DNA from 4 places in the Sulfobacillus thermosulfidooxidans genome. Region 4 is predicted to be linked to each of the others. Evidence: riboswitches for the same ligand, from Rfam matches in the RefSeq annotation. Region 4 holds a riboswitch; each other region holds the start of a gene.
The links. A riboswitch is a leader RNA that binds a small molecule or an ion and turns the genes downstream of it on or off. The one in region 4 is predicted to bind S-adenosylmethionine.

Region 1: it holds a riboswitch for S-adenosylmethionine, as region 4 does, so the genes downstream of both, AOA63_RS05150 (synthase) here and metK (methionine adenosyltransferase) in region 4, are expected to answer to the same signal.
Region 2: it holds a riboswitch for S-adenosylmethionine, as region 4 does, so the genes downstream of both, AOA63_RS00840 (O-acetylhomoserine aminocarboxypropyltransferase/cysteine synthase family protein) here and metK (methionine adenosyltransferase) in region 4, are expected to answer to the same signal.
Region 3: it holds a riboswitch for S-adenosylmethionine, as region 4 does, so the genes downstream of both, AOA63_RS08260 (trans-sulfuration enzyme family protein) here and metK (methionine adenosyltransferase) in region 4, are expected to answer to the same signal.

Annotation. Positions count from the first base shown of each region.
Region 1 covers NZ_LGRO01000001.1:973,355-979,305, reverse strand. Annotated here, with positions in the region: gene AOA63_RS05155 (methionine synthase) at 1-722, opposite strand, end outside; gene AOA63_RS05150 (synthase) at 745-1,713, opposite strand; SAM riboswitch class I at 1,859-1,961, opposite strand; gene AOA63_RS05145 (hypothetical protein) at 2,087-2,377, shown strand; gene AOA63_RS05140 (Bax inhibitor-1 family protein) at 2,472-3,134, opposite strand; gene AOA63_RS05135 (hypothetical protein) at 3,356-3,748, shown strand; gene AOA63_RS05130 (trans-sulfuration enzyme family protein) at 3,796-4,950, shown strand; gene AOA63_RS05125 (trans-sulfuration enzyme family protein) at 5,023-5,951, shown strand, end outside.
Region 2 covers NZ_LGRO01000001.1:170,188-176,138, forward strand. Annotated here, with positions in the region: gene AOA63_RS00830 (methyltransferase) at 1-141, shown strand, start outside; gene AOA63_RS00835 (hypothetical protein) at 38-1,198, opposite strand; gene AOA63_RS00840 (O-acetylhomoserine aminocarboxypropyltransferase/cysteine synthase family protein) at 1,228-2,535, opposite strand; SAM riboswitch class I at 2,627-2,727, opposite strand; gene AOA63_RS00845 (response regulator) at 2,776-3,444, opposite strand; gene AOA63_RS00850 (GAF domain-containing sensor histidine kinase) at 3,493-4,860, opposite strand; gene kdpF (K(+)-transporting ATPase subunit F) at 5,133-5,213, shown strand; gene kdpA (potassium-transporting ATPase subunit KdpA) at 5,241-5,951, shown strand, end outside.
Region 3 covers NZ_LGRO01000001.1:1,634,237-1,640,187, forward strand. Annotated here, with positions in the region: gene AOA63_RS08240 (cysteine desulfurase) at 1-328, shown strand, start outside; gene sufU (Fe-S cluster assembly sulfur transfer protein SufU) at 325-747, shown strand; gene sufB (Fe-S cluster assembly protein SufB) at 823-2,223, shown strand; gene AOA63_RS08255 (non-heme iron oxygenase ferredoxin subunit) at 2,224-2,541, shown strand; gene AOA63_RS08260 (trans-sulfuration enzyme family protein) at 2,555-3,778, opposite strand; SAM riboswitch class I at 3,844-3,953, opposite strand; gene AOA63_RS08265 (MFS transporter) at 4,572-5,795, opposite strand; gene AOA63_RS08270 (hypothetical protein) at 5,792-5,951, opposite strand, start outside.
Region 4 covers NZ_LGRO01000001.1:3,172,927-3,178,877, reverse strand. Annotated here, with positions in the region: gene AOA63_RS15480 (sensor domain-containing diguanylate cyclase) at 1-1,455, opposite strand, end outside; gene AOA63_RS15475 (glycosyltransferase) at 1,592-2,053, opposite strand; gene metK (methionine adenosyltransferase) at 2,118-3,317, opposite strand; SAM riboswitch class I at 3,387-3,489, opposite strand; gene spoIIID (sporulation transcriptional regulator SpoIIID) at 3,728-3,985, opposite strand; gene AOA63_RS15460 (M23 family metallopeptidase) at 4,086-4,673, opposite strand; gene AOA63_RS15455 (YwmB family TATA-box binding protein) at 4,766-5,482, opposite strand; gene atpC (ATP synthase F1 subunit epsilon) at 5,633-5,951, opposite strand, start outside.

The sequences.
Region 1 (5,951 bases), 2.2 Mb from region 4:
GCAAAATGTTGATTAGCCGCTTCCAAATCTAATTGATCGACGGGCAAATCAAAGAGACCGGGTAAAATCGTCTCGAAATCCCCATAACAAATGTGACTGATTGTTTTAGCACGAAGTCCCTTGGTCACAATGGCCATTGCTTCGATCGCCAAATCTAACTCCTCAGGCCGTGTGGAAATAGCGGGCTCATCAATTTGAATATATTGAGCACCGGCATTCTCCAATGCCACCGCTTCTTCGTGCACTAAATGGGCCAAGTCCATAACCAACGAACGGCGATCGGGATAATACGCGTTAAATGACCAGTCGCAAATAGTATAAGGCCCTGTCAGCATTCCCTTCACGGGTTTATTCGTCATTTGCGAGGCCTTTTGCCATGATTTTACCGTCAGTCCAACAGAATCCCCTAGGGCCACCACATTTTCCACAATCGGCTTGCGATAGTACCGATTACCATATGAACGGACCGGCAACGATTCAGAAAATCCTTGCCAGTTCTCAGCGAAATAGGCGACCATATCGCCCCGTTCCATTTCACCGTGCACAAAAATGTCAATGCCTAATTCTTCCTGCAAAGCAATGACTTGGCGTGTTGCCTCCTCTTCGGCTTGTTGTAACTGTTCCAACGAAATTTGGCCCCGTCGAAATTGAGAACGTGCCGTAATCAACTTGCCAGGTTTCGGAAAACTTCCCACACTGGTGGTTAATAAATGTTTTGCCATCAAGGTCCGTCCTTTCTTTCCTTTAAGCGTTAATCAATGTCTTGATATCTTTAAGTAAACGGACCTTTTGCTCGGCCCTGTCGGGAGGCAAAAATTCCAGTCCACAATTCGGGTGAATCCACACTTTGCTAGCGCCTTGTCTGCGAATAATCGGCTCAAGATGATGCAAGACCTCACGAGGTTCTTCTAGCCGCACATTCCGTGCATCCAAAAGACCGACGCCTACGTCCATTGGTAGCGCCGTTTGAGATAAAACATCTAAAATACTGGGATCGCTGATTGCATCAAAATAAATACGTGAAAACGGCAACGCTGATAACCGTTCAAGCCACGGGCTTGACTTTCCCCAATATAGGGCAATCGATTGTTCTAAGGAAATACCGGGATCAAGTAAAGCTCGATAGGCTTCTTCGACTTGATTTTGAGAAAGCGTAGCGTTACGGGCCAAGGCCGGCTCATCCCACTGCAATTCAACAATGCCGGTATCCTCTAAATGCTTGACGGTTAACCGCATGACATCGATCAAATCGGCTAATAAAGCGTCTTGATTCGCATAACTTTTGTCTTCCGCCAGTTCGAGAAATGTAAACAGACCGGGTAAAGCCACTTTCACCGGCACTGGAGATCGTTTTGCCGCTTCCCGGGACCACGCCGCTAATGTTCCTCCTTGATATTGCAGGCGGCCAGTAATTAAAGGATGACGCACGTAAAAATTGTTGTCAAACAAACGAATTAATCCGGCACTTTGTACGTTATCCAAGTCTCGCACAACCGGGTCAAATAAGTCGTACCAGCGAATTTGTCCATCGGTTGTCCGGTCCAATTGCGCTTCAGCAGCGAGATCAACTACGCGGCCAATCACTTGGCTATAGGTGTCAAACAGTTGGCTCGGAGTCAACAGTCCTTTTTCGAATCGCTGAATGGCTGAACGTACGTTGGGCCCGGATCCCGCAGGAATTTTCGGATATGAGCCCATGACAGTCGTCTTCATTTTTCCAGTATCTCTCCTATCGTGCATGATTTGATACCGTGAATATCGGTTATCATGCTTGTCTCATCTTCTTAGGATCCGGCATGGTGCATTTATGCGCATGACCATAAAAAAAGCGCCTATCACGAGAAGAGGCGCAATGCTCTTCTCATCTTAAAGAATACAAAGTATTCTTCCGGAATTGGCACCCACCCTAAAGGGGTTGCCGGGCTTCATCGGGCCAGTCCCTCCGCCACTCTGGATAAGAAGTGTTCCTATAGAATTGATTAGCAAAATACCATGGCCTGTCCGTATGGTCAAGAGGACAAATGAAAAAATCTATAATTGCCATTTATTGCCATACGTGATAGGCTTCTATCTAGGAGGTGGTACGATGTCTTCTCCCGGGTCATCGGTTTCCAAGGATCGGCAACATGGCGGTTTGGTTACTAAATCTAAAAGGTCGCGGAGCCGTCTCATCCTGCGTCGTGTTTTCCTGCTCATTTTCATTCTTGGCGCCTTGATATTATGGCAACTAAGTTTCGTCATTAAAGAGCTGGGCAATCTCCAACATGAATTAGAAACATGGAAAACAACTCGGGCACTGCTGGGAGCATTTCTTACCTATGTGTTAGCCCAAATTTCCCATTCGGTTCATAGTCTCTGGGTCGATGTTTTTCATTAAGTGACGTCAGGCCCAGCCTAATAAAAAAGGGCTGCACGTTAAAGGGTGCGGCCCCATTGACTTAGTTGACAAAGAAGAATCTATGACCCATAGTTTAACGACGACCTAAACGCAGCAAGAATAGGAACAAATTGATGATATCCACTAACAGTGACACCGCCAGGACAATTGCTGTCCCATTAGTCGGTAATGCGCGACCCCGGTACCGCATAATCGAGAAATCAAGCAATAAATACCCCGTGAAAATAACCACACCAATCAAATTATATGCTCGCGAAGCAACGACTCCGAACATACTTGGTAAGAAAAACGATAGCAAACTCGTTATGATAAGCATCAATAAACCAAGAAACAATATCGGCGCCAATTTCGAAAAGTCCCAAGGAATCCATGACACTATGGCAGCGGACAACAACATGGCCACCAAAATAGCCCCTAGTGTCGTAATAAAAAGATGATTTTGGTACAAGATGGCATACCAAAGAATAGGGGCAATAGCAATTCCCAAACCAGCGGCTACAACAATGCCCCAAAACAACGCAGCCCCGGCATTAGCTTGATTACGCGAAACGAAAATCGTTCCTACCATTGCCGCAATGAATCCCATCCAAATTCCTAATGACCCCAAGCTAACTCCAAATAAACTCGCCAACATGAGAACGACTAATAATAAAGCCAAATATCCCAAGGTACGAGCCATTAAAGACCCTTTAATTCCATCAGCCACTGAGTAAGTATAAGGTGTCCGGTTATACATAGATCACTCACCTCCTGTACAATTTTGTCATACATCAAAAGTCAAGAAATGTCAAATAGTTAAAATGTGCTCTTCCGTACGAAGCGCTTGCAGACAACGCCATCTTCCGGGAAAATAGACCTGATGGTGAAAATGATACGTTGTTGCGTCTTATGGCTATTATTGCCACGGGCATCATGTTTTAAACGATAACGTCGCGTTTGAGAAAGAAGGCGTGATTGATGGCTGATCAAAATGATGGCATGTCTTTTGAAATTTTAGCCGCGAGCATTCGGGATATTCGTCATGATATCCCCCTTCTCCTATCGGTACTGGCAAACAAGTTTGAACAAGCGTTGCCCGAACGCGTACACGTCACACGTCATTCAGGGTTGTTCACCCGAGACAATTCCATTACGTCCATTACTCTCGAATTCGATAATGTCCATTACATGCTGAAGCACAAAGCCGGACGTCTGGAACCGCTACGGCAAAAAGTCGTGCACGATGTCGTGTTAAAGACAGAAACACTAAGTTTTGATGATTGGATTGCTGAGGTCTTGCAACAACTCATTCAAGAAAGTGATCATAATGAAAATATACGCAACATGCTCGATCGCTTTCTCACTTCGTAAACCTGTGACGCAGTTTATTTCAACAGCATGGAAAGGACGATAATAACGTGCCGGCACACGAATCTCGCGATTGGCATCTAGAAAGTCTAGCCGCTCACTCTGGAGTCGGACAGGACCGTCTCTATGGGGCCGTCAGCACACCAATTTATCAAACTGTCACATATCGGCATCCAGGAACCGAATTAGGTCCCTATGATTATAGCCGGACCGAAAATCCCACCCGGCACGCGGCCCAAGAAGCGATTAACCGGTTAGATAATGGTGCAGGAGCCCTCCTTTATAGTAGTGGCATGGCCGCGCTGACTGCACTGGTGCACACTTTACAACAAGGCGATCACGTCATTATTACTGAAGATGCCTATGGCGGCACTTACCGTATCATGGTTGACATCTTTTCCAAATTTGGCATCGCGTCGAGCATGGTTAATACCCGCGATATCGACGAGGTCAAACAACATATCACCTCAAAAACACGCCTGTTCATTGTGGAAACGCCGAGTAATCCTCTTTTGCGTATTAGTCCTCTAGAGGATCTTGCTGAGCTTGCACATGCACATCACGCCGAATTGGCAGTGGACAACACATTCATGACCGCTGTTCGCCAGCGTCCACTGGAACTTGGAGCCGACTACGTCGTGTATAGTGCAACTAAGTACTTGGCAGGCCATAATGACGTGTTAGCGGGTGCCATTGTGTGTAAAACCGCGGAACAATATGACAAACTTAATGAACTAACCAATGCAACGGGTAGCGTTTTAGGACCATGGGACGCGTGGCTACTTCTTCGCGGTTTAAAAACCCTTGCCATTCGAATGGATCGCCAAGAAAGTAATGCCCGCCGTATTGCTAATTTTCTATCCCATCATCAAAATGTGCGTCACGTGTATTATCCTGAGCTCGCGGACAATGATATGAAGGAACGGCATTTACGCCAGGCTTCGGGCTATGGGGCCATGTTGTCATTCGTTCTCACACATCCTGAAGACTATGCATCTGTCATGGACAGGCTTCAAGTGATATTACCAGCGGTTAGTTTAGGTGGCGTAGAATCCTTAATTACGCATCCTTATAATGAAACCCACCGGGAACTGCCAGAGCCAATGAGACGTCAACTTGGCATTATTCCAGGACTCATGCGCTTATCCGTAGGCATTGAGCACATTGACGATCTGCTCACGGATTTAGATAATGCCTTACGCTAAAGGTCATGTTGGAATACGCATTATGAACCATTTAAGGAGTGAATAGCGATTACAGACAAGCGCACTCAGTTTGTGCATACCGGTTACGAAATTGATCCGGCCACTCAGGCAGTCACTCCTCCCATTTACCGGGCGACTACCTATCATCAAGCGGATCCTTGGGATCCTCCCCCCTATGACTATGCTCGTTCAGGGAATCCCACCCGTCATGCCTTCGAACAAGCGATGGCCGATTTGGAACACGGTGTGAAGGGATTTGCGTTTGCATCGGGAATGGCCGCGTTAACCGCAGCATTTATGCTGTTATCTCAAGGAGATCATCTTATTGTCACCCGCGACTGCCAAGGAGGCACCCAGCGCGTTCTACGGGGCGTTTTTAGTCGTTTTGGCATTCAGGTGAGTTATGTGGATACAGAAGATTTTGATGCCCTGGAAAAAGCCGTAAGACCCAATACTCAAGCGATTTTGGTCGAAAATTTCAGTAATCCCTTTTTGCATGTAACCGATATGCCCCGTTTGGCACAATGGGCTCACCAACACCAGTTGCTGGTGATGGTTGACAATACATTCATTACGCCATATTTACAAAACCCATTAACACAAGGTGCCGATTTGGTTATTCATTCTGCGACCAAGATGATCGGCGGTCATTCTGACATAACCGCGGGGGTTGCCGTGGCTAAAGAAGAAGACCTGGCCCGACGGCTGTACTTTATCCAAAATGCCTGTGGGGCCATTCTATCACCCGACGATGCCTACATGAGTTTGCGTGGACTCCATACATTGCCCGTGCGCATGGACCGCGCCCAAGAAACCGCAATGCAACTCGCAACGGCCCTTGTGACCCATCCCCGGGTGCAACGAGTCTATTATCCCGGCCTGAAGACGCATCCGGGACATGAAATTGCCAAACAAACTATGCGTGGATTTGGGCAAATGCTCACCATCCGTTTAAAGGATGCTGGCCTAGTCCCAGAATTGGCTCATCATCTCCGCTTAGC
Region 2 (5,951 bases), 3.0 Mb from region 4:
CGCATTAAACAAGTTCATCAGGTTGATTCATTCCGTATTACGATTTTGGAGCCTGTTCCTGTGCCCAATCTGTCCCGTAGAAGACGTGCCATATCAGCGCGCTCAAAAATCCTATCCACCAAAGTCCCGCAATTACTGTAAGAAAGATATTCAGCGCTTGGCGGTTTAAAGCCCAAAGAATCAAGGTATAGCCGCTGAGACCGATGATGCGAGAAATCGCGGTAAAGCGGCTCCGGTAAAAATCGGGCCAATGGGCAGATTTAAATGTGTCCTCTCCGAGATAACTCAAAGACGTTCCCGCGCTTAATGTGATGATGACAAACCAAAAGAGCCCACCCTTCGGATAAGGGTGAAGACGTAGGACGGTAGCAGACACAGCAGATAATAGATAGGCATAGACGAGAAACCGGTTTACGGGCCATTTGGCCACTACCGGTGCGCTTAGGCCAATCACCACCGCAGTACCTGTACTGATTAGGAGGAAGACAGGAAAAATGTGCGGGAAAAAGACCGTGCCAAAAGCATACGTCAATAATGAAAAGCCTGACGTGTTGGTGAGAGAAAACGCGGATGACACCAGCAAACGAGGGAAAAATTTGACCCATTGTGCATAGGTAATGCTTTGACCTCGGTGACGCTTCCACGCGGCGGACTCAACGAGTTGTGATCTCACGATCCAAGAGAGTACGGACAACAAAAGTGGCACAATGGCCACCGCATTTTGACGGAAAGACGCCGGTAATTTGGGCGCAATCCAGGTATAAATAGCTAGCACAAATCCCCCCAAATTGACGAAATTGAGCTCCGTGTATAGTGCCTGGACGCGTAAGCCGGGCGTGATTAATTCTTGGGCGTAAGTTAACAGCGTATTACTTTCTATTCCCCCAGCAATTAAGAGGAGGGAAGATCCGATTAAAAGGCCGATGATATGGGGACGCCATAAAATTAGTAAAGATCCGCTGAAATACAGCACAGGTGTTCCCATTAATAATTTTAAGCGGCCCAGATAGTCGGCTAACACGCCTCCTAGGCCAATACCCAATGCGAGAAGAAGTGGGCCCCAAGCTAAAAGAAGGACGGTGTGGCTTTTAAGCCACACCGCTTGAGAGGCGGCCACACCGTAAATATACGAATTGAGAAAAAGACCAAGGGATAATGCCCAAAACGGCGTCGACTGCCAAAGTTTTGACTGTGTCATGCCGTTATTCTCGTGCCGAAGTTTACAACTTATGCGTGAGGGATTGGGTTTGCAGGAACTGAAATGGAATATAGCGCTTGATCAAGGTCATGCCATAAATCTTCGGCACTTTCTAACCCGACAGATAGACGAATCAAGTCACCACCTGCTCCGGCGAGTTCTTGCTCTTCAGCAGACAACTGTTGATGAGTGGTGGAGGCGGGATGGATGGCCATGGAACGAACGTCGCCGACATTGGCTACAAGGAGCCATAATTTGAGGGCATTGATGACGGCTTCAGCATTTTGCCGTCCGCCGACTACACCAAAATTTAGCATAGTTCCGAAATAACCGGAGCGAAGGTATTTTTGCGCTAACGGATAAGACGGGTTACCAGGTAAACCTGGGTAGTTTACCCAACTTACCATGGGATGTTTTTGTAGCTGTGTGGCCAAATAATAGGCGGATTGCGATGCTGCTTTCATGCGAACAGGAAGGGTTTCCAGACCCACTAATATCAAAAATGCGCTAAGTGGGGAGAGTGCTGCGCCGGTATCCCGGAGTAATTTAGTCCGTAACCGTGTGGCGTAACTATTAGGCTGGTCTCCAAAGACGAGTCCATGATAACTTTGGTCCGGGCGCGAAAACTGCGGAAATTTCTCCGTGTTAAAATTAAAGCGGCCGCCATCGACTACAATGCCACCAAGAGATGTGCCGTGACCTCCAATCCATTTGGTTAAAGAATGAATAACAATGTCTGCACCATACTCGAGGGGACGTTCTAAATAGGGGGTGGCGAAGGTATTATCGACCAGTAAAGGAATATTGTGCCGATGGGCGAATTCTGCCCATGCCTGGATATCCGTGACATTTAATGCGGGATTGCCAATGGATTCCACATATACCCCACGGGTTCGGTCATTAATCAAGCGATCAGCGTCCTGCAATTGATCTTCCGAAATAAAGTGCACCGTGACGCCAAAATCCACCAGAGTTGAGGTAAATAATGTCCAAGTGCCTCCATATAACGACGTGGAGGCAATGAGTTCATCACCTGCTCGGCATAAATTGAGTACTGCTGCGGTTATGGCTGCCATTCCGGAAGAAAAAGCCACAGCGGCCTTGCCGCCCTCTAACAGGGCAATACGTTTTTCTAAAACATCGGTGGTCGGATTCATGATGCGAGTGTAAATATTGCCGGGTTCATCAAGATTAAATAATCGTGCCGCGTGGGAAGCATCGTGAAAAGCATAGCCCACGGTTTGATAAATCGGCACGGCAATAGCGGAGGTCTCTTGGTCCGGGCGGTATCCTGCGCGAATTGCCATCGTTTCAATATCCCATTGCTGCTCATCCATGTGTTCTCTGGCCCCCTTAATGGTTAAAGAGTTGGGTAAATCCCATATGGTGTAAAAAAAATAGCCGGCAAAGCCGGCAATGCGTGTCGGCCTCTCATTTCTCAGCAAATTGCTGCAGGAATTGGCACCATAACCATCTAGGCCGGTTGCCGGGCATCATTGGGCCAGTCCCTCCGCCACTCTCCATAAGAGGTGAATAATTGATAATTAGAATAGGAAATATGAATAAATTAGTCAAGATTAATTCGAATTTTGTTCGGTTGTTTCCTGAGCGATATAACGGGCATAATGAGCCGCGGCCTCTGAACGCCGCGTATACCCTAATTTGCTCAAAATATTGCTCACATAATGTTTTACGGTTTTGTCGCTGAGAAAAACTAATTGGCCGATTTCCTTGTTGGTCCGCCCTTGGGCAATCAATTCTAATACCTTTTGTTCCTGAGCGGTAAGTGTCGCCACAGGATCGACTGTTGTTTTGGGATTACGGAGGCGATCAAGCAATTGAGACGTGACTTCCGGGCCAAATAATGCTCCACCTTGAGCAACTGTGCGAATTCCGTCGATAACCGCTCGGCCGCGGCTTTCTTTGAGCAAATAACCTGAGGCCCCAGCATTGACCGCATCCACCACCAAATCCTGTCCGCCGAATGATGTCAGCATAATAATTTGAAGGTGCGGATCCTTAGTCTTAAGAATTCGACAAACTTCTAGACCATTAACGTCGGGTAACCGGACATCGAGCACGACGACATCGACTTGGCCGGGAATATGCTCAATCGCGTCCTTTCCCGAATCCCATTCTTGTACGAGTTTCATATCGTCCTGGCGCTCAATCATATTGCGTAAGCCAATGCGGACCACTTCGTGATCATCGACAATTGCTACGCGTATCGCGTTATCATTGGCCATAGGTCATGGGCCTCCTTTAATCAGTCATGAAACCCTAATTAATTATCATTATAGCCATGGAATCTGGAGGGTGACAGTTGTCCCGACATGCCGCTGGCTATCAATGTGAACTTGTCCATGCCATCGCTCGATCCGTTTGGTCATATTGCGGATGCCAAAATGCGTGTGGGTTGTGTCGGGATGATAAACAAAACCTTCTCCATCATCCTTAATGGTAACCTGATAAAATTCCTCTGTACTCGTCCATTCAATCACAATGTGATGGGAATGTCCGTGAATGCGGGCATTGGAAACGGCTTCTTGGATGCTTAAGAGCAAATCATGAATTCTATCTGGATGTAATTCCAAATAGCGTTCGTCGTTGAATGTCATGGTGATATCATCCATGGGCCCAAGCCGGCGTAGCATATCGGCCAGAGCAATGCGAAAGTCAATCGAGGTGGACTCCAAACTTTGAATAAAGAAGCGGATCTCTGTCATTAATAATCCTAAGGTCTCGCTAATGCGATTTAATTCGGTGGCAGTAGCCTCATCCAGTGTATCGTGGCTATCGACAAGATTGTCCAAAGACAGCGTGATGCCATAAAGCGTTTGAAGGACGCCATCATGCAAATCTCGTCCAATGCGTTCCCGTTCCTTAAGGGTTGCGAACACTTCTCGTTCCTGATAGAAACGGGCATTCGCAATAACGGCGGCTGCTTGTCTAGCAAATAACTCCACAATGGCCTGATCGTCTGCGGTGAAACCATCCGCCTTTTCTGTGAGATATAAATGCCCCATAACTTGACTCTGATACAATAAGGGCAATCCCAAGAAGTTTTCCATGTGTGGATGATGGGGAGGAAATCCGATGGATGCCGGATGGTCTTGTAGACGCTGCAAGCGAATAGGGCGCCTGTGGCGAATGACTTCTCCTAAGAGGCCGCGACCAGTAGGATATTGTCCAATCTGGTGAATTTGATCTGCACTAACCCCGGATGTAAAAAATTGCCGGATTGTATAGGTCTCGTCATCTTCGAGAACGGCTAATGCGGCATATTTTGCCCCGGTTAGCCGTCGTGCCACATCCACTACATTCTGCACAATATCCGTCCAGTCACCAACCGTCGTCATGGCATAGGACGCTTCGCGCAGCGCGTTAAGACCATCACGCTGTTTTTCTAAACGCTGATTGGCTTCCAAAACAGCTGTCTGTTGCTGGGATAACATGCCAAACACTAAATACGAAAAAAACCCTGTCCCAATGAGGAGAATAATGGCCAATGCTGGATCGTGCCATTTCGCCGGTAAATGGGGCGAGAGAAATTGATGAAACAACAGGATAGTAATGGCAACACCAGCCATGGCAAAAAGAGTGGCTGTCCATCGCCAAGGCCTTGGGGACAGACTCAATGTTCGATAAGATGATTTACGCATATTAGGACCTCTTAGATGTTCAGCTAGAATATCTTTGACTATACCATGGATATCGGCAATTTTTTTACGCATTTTTTATGCTGCATCCCCGAGTTTTTACGGATTTCTTTATGATGGGGCTGCTATACTAAGGCAACCCCAGCGCTGATAGCAAAGAAAGGGGCATTTAGCGTGTTGGACATCGAAATGATCGGGCTAAGTATTATCCTATTTGCCGGATTGGTATTGCTGACCCAATTTTTGAGCAAATTGTAAGGTCAGGAGGATATTTTATGGATTGGATTCTTTTGGGTATTTCTGTGGCGTTGATGATTTACTTGCTGTATGTCATTGTTCATCCCGAACGTTTTTAATAAGGTCATCATTTAGGAGGGTGTTTTTTGTCTATTCAGACAGTGATGACGTGGGTTGTGATCTTTGCAGTCTTTGCCCTAACGGTCAAACCTGTAGGAAACTATATTGTTAAAGTCTTTACTTTTGAACCGACATGGTTGGATAAACCCTTGAAACCCATTGAAAATGCTCTATTTCGCGTGATGGGGATTCAAAGAGATAGTACTATGACGGCAAAGGATTATGCCATTGCCTTATTGCTGACGAACTTTGCCTGGTTAATTGGGGCATATTTGTTGCTACGCATGCAAGGGGCATTACCATTTAATCCCCAACATTTTCCGGATATCAATCCCCGATTGGCATTTAACACCGCCGCGAGTTTTACAACCAATACCAACTGGCAGGCCTATTCCGGCGAAAATACCATGTCCTATTTTTCGCAGTTCGCGGTGCTATCTTATTTGCAATTCGTCACGCCCGCAACAGGTGGGGCGGCTGGCATTGCATTTATTCGCATGCTGAGTGGGCGAAAAATTGGGAATTTTTTCGTGGATCTCACGTTAATGGTGACCAGGCTGTTATTGCCCTTATCGGTGATAGTGACCTTAATATTAGTTGGTCAAGGGGTACCGGAATCCCTAGGACCGTATCTTCATATCCACACGATTACCGGCCAAACTCAAACCGTTCCGCAAGGACCTATTGCATCATGGGAAGCTATTGAACATCTAGGCCAAAATGGCGGAGGATATACC
Region 3 (5,951 bases), 1.5 Mb from region 4:
GCGAATTGAAGAACACAGTCGGATGCTTGCGGAGGAGGCCTATAGGAGACTCGCGAGTTTAAGTGATGTCGTGGTCTATGGGCCAGAATATCCCCGTACCAGTCTGGTGGCATTTAATATTGTTGGAATCCACCCTCATGACATTGCCCAGGTATTTGATTCGCGTGGTATCGCCATCCGTGCCGGCCATCATTGTGCGCAACCTCTCATGCATTGGCTTGATGTTGGCTCCACGGCACGCGCGAGCTTTTACTTGTACAATAGTGATCGTGATATCGATGAATTGGTCGATGCCATTGAGGCGACAAAGAGGTATTTTAAGCGATGAACTTAGATGAAATTTATCGGGAGACCATCTTAGATCATAATCAGTCGCCACGAAACTATGGTCATTTGGATCATCCCACAAAAGTTGTGGGTCTGCTCAATCCCACCTGTGGCGATCAAATTCAATTAGAGCTCTTGCTTCAAGATGGAAAAATTCAAGACATCCGTTTTAGTGGTCAAGGTTGCTCGATTAGTATGGCATCTGCATCCATGATGACCGAGGCTATTAAAGGCAAAACTATCGAAGAAGCCTTAGCCTTGACTTCCAATTTTAAAAATTTTGTGACCGGAGGCACTTCTAATATTCCCTTAGGGGATTTGGAAGCTCTGCACGGTGTTTCCCAATTTCCGAGCCGTGTCAAATGCGCAACTTTAGCACACAATGCATTTGAGAAGGCTATGGCCGAATCGAGTGAATAAGGTCTTGCCATTCTATAACACTTCAGGTCAACCTGTTTAAACGTTGAGTACCAAAACCAAAAAGGAGGGACTTTCATGGCTAGTAAACCCACAATAGTCAACGAAGAATATCAATATGGGTTTAACGACGGGGATGTTGGGGTTCTTAAGTTTGCTCGGGGTTTAAGCCGCGAAACGGTTGAAGAAATATCCCGGATCAAACAAGAACCCAAGTGGATGCTAGATTTCCGTCTACATGCGTTGGATGTGTTTTATAAAAAGCCAATGCAAAATTGGGGAGCTGATCTCAGCAAGCTCAATTTCGACGATATCATCTATTATGTTAAACCATCGGAAAATCAAGGTCGTACATGGGACGAAGTGCCACAGGCCATTAAAGACACCTTTGAACGCTTAGGCATTCCTGAAGCCGAACGCAAATTCTTAGCAGGCGTCTCTGCCCAGTATGAATCAGAGGTTGTCTATCACTCTATTCGCAAGGACTTGGAGGAAAAAGGCATTATTTTCCTCGATACGGATTCGGCATTGCGGGAATATCCGGATCTGGTGCGGGAATATTTTGGTACCGTCATCCCGCCCGAAGATAACAAATTTGCCGCGCTCAACTCGGCTGTCTGGTCTGGCGGCTCGTTCGTCTATATCCCGAAAGGGGTCAAAAGCGATATTCCCCTTCAGGCATATTTCCGCATTAACTCGGAGAACATGGGACAGTTTGAACGCACCTTGATCATCGCCGATGAAGATTCCTTTGGGCATTACGTCGAGGGCTGTACCGCTCCCAGTTACAATTCGGAATCATTGCACTCAGCTGTTGTGGAAATTATCGTCAAGGATGGCGCACGGATGCGCTATACCACAGTTCAAAACTGGGCGCCCAATGTTTATAACCTTGTGACGAAACGCGCTGTCGCCTATAGAAATGCGACTATGGAGTGGGTTGATGGTAACATTGGATCCAAAGCCACGATGAAATACCCTTCCGTATATTTAATGGGAGAAGGGGCAAGGGGTAGTGTTTTGTCCATTGCCGTGGCGGGCCGCAATCAACACCAGGATACGGGCGCCAAAATGATTCACATGGCACCCAATACCACTTCAACGATTGTCTCGAAGTCCATCAGCCAACATGGAGGGAAAACAACTTATCGGGGCCTGGTGCATTTCGATAAAACCGCTATCGGAGCCAAGTCTAATGTCAAATGTGACACGTTACTTATGGACAGCGAATCCGTCAATGATACCCTGCCCTATAGTGAAGTGGAAACCAGTCAGGCCGAGATGGAGCATGAAGCTACCGTCACCAAAGTCAGTGAGGAACAACTGTTCTATTTACAAGCTCGGGGTTTAACCGAAGAGGAAGCCACGCGCCTTATTATCCTCGGTTTCATTGAACCCTTCACACGCGAACTGCCCATGGAATTTGCGGTCGAGATGAATCGTCTCATCAAGTTTGAGATGGAAGGAGCAATTGGCTAATTGGCTAAGTGGGTTCGGGTAGCATCGGTTGAAGACCTGAAAGAGCAAAACCCCTTGCTGGTCGTATTGGATAACGAAGATGTTGCATTATATCGGGTGAAAGACCAATATTTCGCGACAGATGATTTGTGTTCGCATGCCGAGGCCTCGTTGGCTGAAGGTGATTTGAAAGGGTATTTAATTCATTGTCCTCGCCATGGCGGACAATTTGATGTCCGAACGGGCGAAGCCAAGCATTTTCCCGCTTATGCTCCCATTCGGACATATCCGGTCAAAGTTGAAGGAAATGATATTTTCATTGACACAGAACGAGAATAGGCGAAAATCTCGCCTATTCTTTTTGTGTGACCAACGAATCGGAAATACGCACGGCCGATGCCGCTTGAATCAAATCTAAAGCGATATCTTCGGGATCTTCTAATCCTACTGAAATCCGAACCATACTATCCGTAATCCCCATTTTGGCTCGTTCTTCGGGTGTTTGATTCCGGTGTGAAGCAATTAAAGGATACAGACATAAGGTATAGATATCCCCAACCGTTGTCGCTGAAGCGACGAGTTGAAGATGGTCCAAAAATCGAAACACGTCCTCTTTACCGCCGCCTAAGTCTAGGGTAACCACCGCCCCACCCAAATCCGCTGGCAACAGTCGTTCTGCCACCGTATGCGTCGGGTGATCTACAAATAAGGGATAGAAGACCCGGGTAAACATCTGGGATTCCTGTAAAATCCGGGCCAATTTGGCGGCATTGTGACACTGCCGTTCGAAACGAACGCCCAGCGTGCGGAGTCCCCGGTGAATCAACCATGCTTCAAAAGGACCTAATACCGCCCCGCGCAACTTTAAATATTGATGAAGACGATTATGATATTCTTCTCGCCCAAGAACAATACCGCCCATCGCATCTCCATGTCCACCCAAATATTTAGTTGCACTATGCACCACAAGATCAGCCCCCCATTCTAGAGGCCGCATGATGAGCGGTGTGGTAAAGGTGTTGTCCACGATAAGTTGAGCACCTAAACTATGAACTAAGCCAACAATTTGCGGAATATCCAATACTTTTAACAAGGGATTAGACAATGTTTCCATTAAAACCGTTCGCGGCTTGTGAAGCTGAAGAAGTTTCTGAAAATGAGAGAGGTCGGTAAAGTCTTCAATGACTACCTTCACCCCCATTTCACCCCACACGGTGCTTAACAGATTCAACGACGCGCCATACACATCTTGACTGACTAAGAGCGTATCCCCTGGTTCAACATGAGTGGCATATACAGCCGCATCAATGGCCGCCATTCCCGAAGCCGTCGCAATTCCGGTCTCGGCCCGTTCAAGTTGCTTCATAGCATCAACTAAAGCTTCCACATTGGGATTAGCATGACGGGCATAGGAAAAGCCCTCGATTTCTCCACCCATTAGTTGATCTAACATTTGGGCTGAGCGAGAACGATAACTGGTTGACGGAAAAATGGGTAACGCGGTAGGCTCGATGTCGCCTAGTGCAGGAGTTCCCGCATGAACTAATAATGTATTCCTTCGCCATTGTTGGCTCAAGGTAAACGCCTCCTCATGTTCATAAAAAATCCTCCCATCGAGGGAGGGGTGGCGATACCCGTTCCCTCTCATCTTGAAAGACTTTGTCTTTCAGGAATTAGCACCAACCAGACGATAATCATCTGGGGGTTGCCGGGCTTCATTGGGCCAGTCCCTCCGCCGCTCTCGATAAGAGGTTTTAACAATTGAATGCACTTTAACATATCTCGCCGGATTCAGCAATATGGCGATATGACTCACAAAAAAGTACTCAAAACGAGGGATGTGTTAACTAGATCAATGACGCGGCGTCACATGCAGGAGAATTCCATGATAAGCATTGTCTTTAGCCAAATATCAGGCCATTGTTCGTAATCGCACAAGGGACCGCACCTGGCTCCCCAGTGACCCATGGTCAGCCACTACTATCTTCAGTAGTTGAGTGATGTCGTCGTAATCACTTCCAAACTTGACACAACTATCGTCATGTTGCCGTGGACAGGGAAAGTCCAAACCAACCAGTAACCGCGTCAATTCGCTGCTCGCCAACCATGCTGCTATGTCTGCGGTAACCGACCGTCCATTTATAGTTATATAGTTCCTGAGCCCTGACGGAGACAGCTTAGCTATGGCGCAGAAGATATCTGCTCTCCCCCTCGTCTAGGATTCGCTATCCTCCTAAGCCAGTACTTGTACAGGGGGACGTCGACAACATAACGATCGCGTGGTACTGTGCAATGCTCCATTCCTTGGGATATTTTTCCGCTCGACTATCACCAATTTAATACTCGGGGAACGTTCACTGATTGATTCATTACCGCAGCACCTTACTTCTGGACTCAAGGAGCGGAGCAACAAGCGCTTTGTACAGCCACGGAGAAAGGGACATAATGGCAATTCCTGAAACAATAAACGGTGTCGTAATGCCCCATGCGCTGGCAACAAACCCTCCGGCTATCGCGCCAACAGGCATTCCTGACCATGCGATAAACCGGTACGCTCCGTTAATCGTGCCTATGCGGGCCTCGGGAATCTCATGCTGACGCATCGTGACCGTTATGATGTTCCATATGATGGTTGCTGCCCCCTGTCCGGCCATGGCCAAAAAAGCGATAGGGGCGAAACGAACCAATCCCAGGGTCAATTCCGATGCCCCGATAATAAAGTTGGCAACTGGAAGATACCTTGAGCGAAGAAACGAAGACTTACGACTTGTGATGCTAGATGCCAGGGTCGCACCCAGGGAACTGGCAGCGATCAATAGGCCGTAACCGGTGCTTCCCAAATGAAGCGTATGCTCCGCCAACAAAACGAGCAGTGCCGTAGTGCCTCCGCCAAAAAAGTTGTGTCCGAAAGACCCGAGAGCCAAGGTGCGAATTGATGCATGTTGCCAAAGCCATGTCATCCCGGACCTTAATTCTTGCAATACCCCCGAGAGGTTAGATCCATGCCGGTCGGCCTCTGGCACCCAAGCTCCTGGCAATCCCATGACAACGAGTCCACCCAATGCGTACAATAATGCGATGAGTGCCCACGTGCCGCTGCCAGAGAACCTGAACAATAGAGGAGCTGCAATTGGCCCCGCCAAGAAGGCAAATATCGTTAGGATAAGAGAAACTTTAGAATTAACTTCGGATAAACGCTCCTTAACGAATACAAGTCGAGGCATTATTTGCGCTAAGTTATCCATTATAACGTCCAAAAATCCCATAAGGAGGGCCGCGAAAAGAACCACTAGGAGAGTTTCTTTGCCCTCGCAGATAGCAAGGCCCATTGCCCCACTTATCGCGGAAAGACACAGAGCTCCGCCCAAAAACAGCCGTCGTTTGTGGACACGGTCGATGAGGACTCCAGATGGCAAGCCGAAAATTAACCACGGCACCCTCAAAACCGCTGTTGCCGCAGCTACCCCAACATCGGCGTTAGTAACGTTGGCCGCCATGATTGGTATTAATACCGTTCGCATTCCATCAGCAAGAGAACGCAGGGCCATCACAACATAGTATTTAATAGTCGATTCCTTGGAACGCTCCTTCATAGCGAAGACCCTACATCCAAAACCTGAATGATTCCCGTGATGGACTGACCCGATTGGGACACTAACCACAACAGGCAGTCGGTAACATCGCTAGGTTGTCGACTGGCTACATCGCGAAGAGCGTACATGGTACCAAAGTCTGCGCCTCCAAGCCAT
Region 4 (5,951 bases):
CATGGCCGTTTGCGCCGCTTTTTGACTGGCCCGGCGTAATAAGAGAATAAATTCATCACCCCCATAACGGGCTAAAATGTCATGTTCACGAATTTCCAAACGCACCGTATCCACCACTAGCTGTAATAACCGATCCCCCATAAGATGCCCGTAGGTATCATTGACAAACTTGAGGTGATCCACATCAAAAAAGAGCACCGCAAAATCAGTTCCTTCTTCTTCAGCTAACCGCATTTCCCGGTCTAGCACCTCTTGAAAATAACGAAAATTATACAGGCCCGCCAATAACGGGTCCTTGGCTGACAAATGGCGAGTTTCGGCTAACAGATCGATTTTGCGGAGACTGACAGCCGCTTGCGTCGCCAAAATTTGGCCGAGGCGCAGGTCAGGCGGACCATATTGATGGGGTTCGGGATGAGCCACCACCATCAATCCGATCAAGAGACGATCCGTGACCATAGGTAGCAATAACACCGACCGCATGGCGCGAGGAATACGGGGATTCACAAATCGCCCCATCACGGTTTCTGCATCATCAATTAGTTCACTGGATCGGGATTCAATCGTCCACCCCGTGATACCCTCCGACGCCAAAACTTCTTCTTTGTATGGCGGAGGTTCATCGAAAGGATAATACACATGGACCCTGCGCACGGCCAGTCGATGAGGAATTTTCTGGTACATGACCAACACACTACTCGGGAAGGTTTCACGGATTCCTTTTTCCATGCTGCGGTAGACATCTTCCGGGGAGCCGGCCGTGGCGATTTCTTGAGCAACACGCACTGCAGTGAGCGTGTTTTTATGGGTCTTATAAAGATTGTATCCGAGACCTAAAAGTAGCGTAATCAATAAAAATGGGAAAAATGCCAAAATCGCACCAGGTGTATGATAAGCTTTTTGCAGCAGCACAAAAATTAAAATGAGCGGGGCCGATATCACCCAGCTCAACAAATCAAACAACAATCCTTCTCCAAACAATTGCCATGTCTTCGCACTATTATCCTGAATTAAATAATAAACCAGGACAAGCATATTATTAATGAACAAAAAGGTAAGAGAAAACATAGTGGCTTGTACCCACAAGGGAGAAAAGCGGTGAAAGACCGAAGCTCCCGCCAAAACACTAACAGAAAAAATACTCCAACTAGCCAGCGAGCGAATCCCCTTAAATCCCTTGATCCACCCGAGCATCTGTCCTATTGACCCTGCGACAACAGCCGGAATGGTGCCACCGATAAGAAATACGGAGAAATAACCGGCATTGACCAAAGTGATGGAGCCTTGTCCCAGTTTAATAGGCCACAGCGTGGACGCCGCCACCATGATGGCCCCCACGATGACGACACCCCAAATATGCGGTGCCCATCTAAGTCCATGAACAAGGATTAAAACCGGGCCCAAAACCGTTAAAAGCCATAAGTACACTTGGATAAGGGATATCCGTCGCAGCATGCAGAGTTCCTTTCTTATTTCAAACGAACAGTGCTGTTTATGGCAAAATTATTTGGCTATATATTCGTGAAATATCACCAGATTCCTGCAAATCATCTCCATTCACTGATAATATCGCAGCCAAGAAAAAGCATCATTAGCCTATTGAGCGAATCATCACGGGCTCACTATGCCGTAACAGTGATTTTAAGGTGGCAAGAGGCACATACGGGTTCATGTGAGTTAAATCGATCCATATAATCACATCATGGCGGCACATATCTAATACTTGTCCTTTATCAAGACGAGAAGGTGTTACGATAATAAAAGGGAATCGGCGTTCAAGCCGCTTGGCGATTGCCAAGGTTTGATCGCTCGATCCCCCATCCACAATAAGAATTTCCATGTCCCAACGTTGCCAAGCAGCATCTTCCCAGACTTCACTCAAATCGGATACCGCACGTTCCAAAATATTCTCTTGATCGCGCACATACAACACTACCGTGATCGCAGCCGGCACAAGTCCAGGCCATGGCAAAATTCGCGAATATACCCACTCTAATGCCACCACTGCACCGTAAAGCGATAGTGCTAAACCAAGAGCTCCCCACCAGGTCACAGGACATTCTCCTTTCCACATTCTGTCCCATTATACGAGCAGTCTGTGGAAATCATGCCCATGCTTACCGTCTAGGATTGACCTGGGCTTTGGCTAACAACGCATCAACGCGGTTAACTTGTTCCCATGGCAATGCGACATCGGTACGACCAAAGTGGCCGTATGCGGCCGTTTGCAAATAGATAGGACGCCGCAGATCCAAATCTTCAATAATTCCTAAGGGGCGCAAGTCAAAGACCTGACGGACAATATCCGCTAAGACATCATCGGGTAAACGTCCTGTACCAAAAGTATCCACCATCACGGAAATGGGCTGAGCCACTCCAATAGCATAAGCGATTTGAATTTCCGCTTTATCAGCTAACTGGGCAGCTACCAAATTTTTTGCCACCCAACGGGCCGCATACGATGCAGAACGGTCCACTTTAGTCGGATCTTTGCCGGAAAAGGCCCCGCCCCCATGGCGGGCATAGCCTCCATAGGTATCAACAATAATTTTTCTGCCGGTCAGTCCGGAATCACCATGCGGTCCGCCAATCACAAAGCGACCGGTGGGATTGATTAAAATCCGCGTGTGCGATAAGTCCCAATCGGGAGCAACCACGGGTTTGACCACTTCTTCGATAACGGCTTCCGTAACCGTTTGTAAACTCACTGAACTTTGATGCTGGGTGGAAATCAAAACGGTATCAATGCCAACAGGTTTATCGTTTTCGTAGCGTACCGTCACCTGGGTTTTGCCATCCGGCCACAAAAACGGCACGCGTTCAGATTTTCGCACTTCCGCTAGACGGTATGACAAACGGTGGGCAAGAGAAATCGGTAGTGGCATTAACTCAGGGGTTTCATTACACGCGAATCCAAAGACCATGCCTTGATCCCCTGCGCCGATTAATGCACGCGCATCATCTGAGCCTTCGCGGATTTCCAAAGCCTGGTTGACGCCCATGGCAATATCGGGAGATTGTTCGTCAATAGAGGTCAACACCGAAACCGTATCCGCGTCGAAACCCATTTTGGCGCGCGTATAACCAATGGCGCGGATCGTTTCTCGCACCGTCCGCGGAATATCGACATACGTGGTTGTGGAAATCTCTCCAACCACGAGAGCCATTCCCGTGGTAACGACCGTTTCCGCGGCAACACGCGCCACTGGGTCTTCCGCGAGAATGTTATCTAAAATAGCATCGGAGATCTGATCAGCAATTTTATCGGGATGCCCTTCGGTGACCGATTCCGACGTAAAAAGAAAATTGCGCCCCAATTACGTGCCTCCTTCTTCATGCCCTTATACACAAAAAATCCCCTTCAGAGAGAAGAGGTTCGGCTGCATCTCTCATCCGTCCCCAAAAAAGGGGTCGGGATTGGCACCGTGGCAATAATTTGCCGGTTGCCGGGCTTCATCGGGCCTGTCCCTCCGCCGCTCTCGATAAGAGCATAATGATTAATTGTCTTTCCGAGTATATAGTCTGACTTTCTTTGTGTCAACTAGAAAAATACCAAAAGGTCTGCTCTTTAGGTAGCATGTGCGCTATCGCTAAAGCCTATCCCACTCACGTCATGGGGAGAATACCGTGGGTTACACGCATGGGGATTTTAAGTCCATAGAGGTGAAATCACGAGTTCTCGCCGGGGGCGCAATAGGTCCCCCGGCTCTCAGTCCTGGATATCATGTTATCCCGGACGATTCGTGAGGAATTTTTGGCGAGTAGCTTCCCCACCGCGAAGATGACGCTCGGCTTTGTTGAATTCTAAGACTTTTTTGACTTCATTGGCCAATTTTTGGTTAACTTTTGGCAATCGTTCGGTGACGTCTTTGTGGACAGTACTTTTCGAGACGCCAAATACTCTGGCTGTATCTCGCACGGTTGCCCCGTTGTTTAAAATGTAGTTTCCGATGTCCACAACACGTTGCCAGATATGATCCTTCACATTTCCGGCCCCTTTCTCCCCCCGAACTTGGTAGAGTATATGGCCGCAAAAAAAATAAATGCCAGAGCAAAGATTCCTGCTCTGGCATTTCATGGGATGGTCAGGATGAAGGATGGAGATATCCTTCCGGATTGGTTGCCATTGATCCGTGATACACATCAAAGTCTAAATGGGATCCCGGTTGATGGCTATAAATACTACTGCCTCCTACCGTCCCAATAATCTGTCCTTGTTTCACCATTTCGCCCGCTTTGACGTTCGCACTACCAAGATGACCGTAGACCGTCTCATATTGGTCGCCATCCTTGATAGTGACCGACAACCCTTGATGGTTCACATTTTCGACCTGGGTGACCACTCCGCCCCAAGCGGCGTGAACCGGCGTTCCTGCCTTGGCCGAAATCGTGATACCGGGGTTGTAATACCATTCATTTAACGCGCCCGAATATTGCCACCCAAAAGGATTCGATATAGCCCCATTGACCGGCATCATTAAAGGCGCTGCCGTGCTACTGGCTTGCGATTTAAGCTGGGCCCCATGATTTTTGGCCGTAGAAGAGGGTGAGTGCGCTACTGGCACGGTAACAGGATGGGCAGACCGGTGTGTCAAAGCCAATGTTAAAAGACCGCCACCCAACACTGCAACGCCGCCAATAATACCGACCAGGGTGAGACGACGATTCGCCATTCGTTTGTTCCTCCACTCTTTATGCACTTGGCAACCGAGGATTCATATCCTCTTAATTCCAGTGTGCCCAGGAACTCCCAATTCAAACCCGGTTAGTAAGTGACGGTAACTAGAGGCGTCCCTACATCTACTTGTTCGGCGTGCCAGTATGTGTTGTAATTCAAGGCCACTTGAATATTAACGGGATGACCTTGTAAGCTGTCATGCTGGGCAATGAATCCGCTATCCCCCGCCACCGAAACATACTGAGGCGTTTCGATTCCATTTACTTTCTTAGCACCAATGGCCTGAAACGCCTGGTTAATGACCTGGTTCTCTTGAGCCTGGGACAAGTTCTCGGGTAAGGTGCCTTGAAGCGTAAACGCCAGATGTAAGGGCCCATAACGCGATAAGACGTGACGGACCAAACCAAGGCTTTCATTTAATCCTTCAAAGCCTTGACTCCCTACCCGGTCAACGACCACGTATGTGGCTCCAGAGGATAGACGTTCGGCGATGAGTTCGCTGGAGAATCCCGCAACATGCTGCCTGATTGATGCCTTTTGATATCCCGTGCCTTGTTCGAACTGCACGGTTCCCCGTATGTGCGTTTGATCGGATAAGTGACGAACGATATCGACAAGATTTTGTTGACTTTGCGACCGTGGCAATTGGACCCAACCGTTAATGCTAAATCCTTGGGGATGGGCTTTGGTAGCTTGAAAAGCCGTCATGACCGGGGACAATGCGGCCGCCCTAACACTCGCTCCCATCCACAACACAAATCCAATCCCAGCAATCCACAATCCATTACGTATCCCGTTTTTCACTTTTAACCCCCCTGGCAACGAATCTCTACCAGATTGTTCCACCAAACGCTTTTTTTCATACATCGAACCAAAAAAGCCCTTGCCGATTAACGACAAGGGCTTGTTTTAGAAGATGAAAAGTACGGGACTTGAGTGAAGCCTACAGATAGGCTAGTGCGTCATGGCCGTAGGATGACCGGCTAGCTTAAGCCGATTTTCCGCACGGGCCAATGCGCGTTTCGCCCGAATCAAATCGATATTGGGTTCAGCTTTGCCGATCGTCTCCAAGGCGCGCTGGCGAGCCTTTTCTGCACGGGCCACATCGATTTCCGAAGCGCGCTCAGCTGAATCGGCCAAGACCACAGTGGTGGTATCCCCGACTTCCAGGAAACCCCCACCAATCGTAAATTGCTCGGTTTTGCCATTTTCCGGATATACCGTAATGATGTGGGGAACCAAGGGCGTAATGAGTTGCATGTGATGCGCCAAA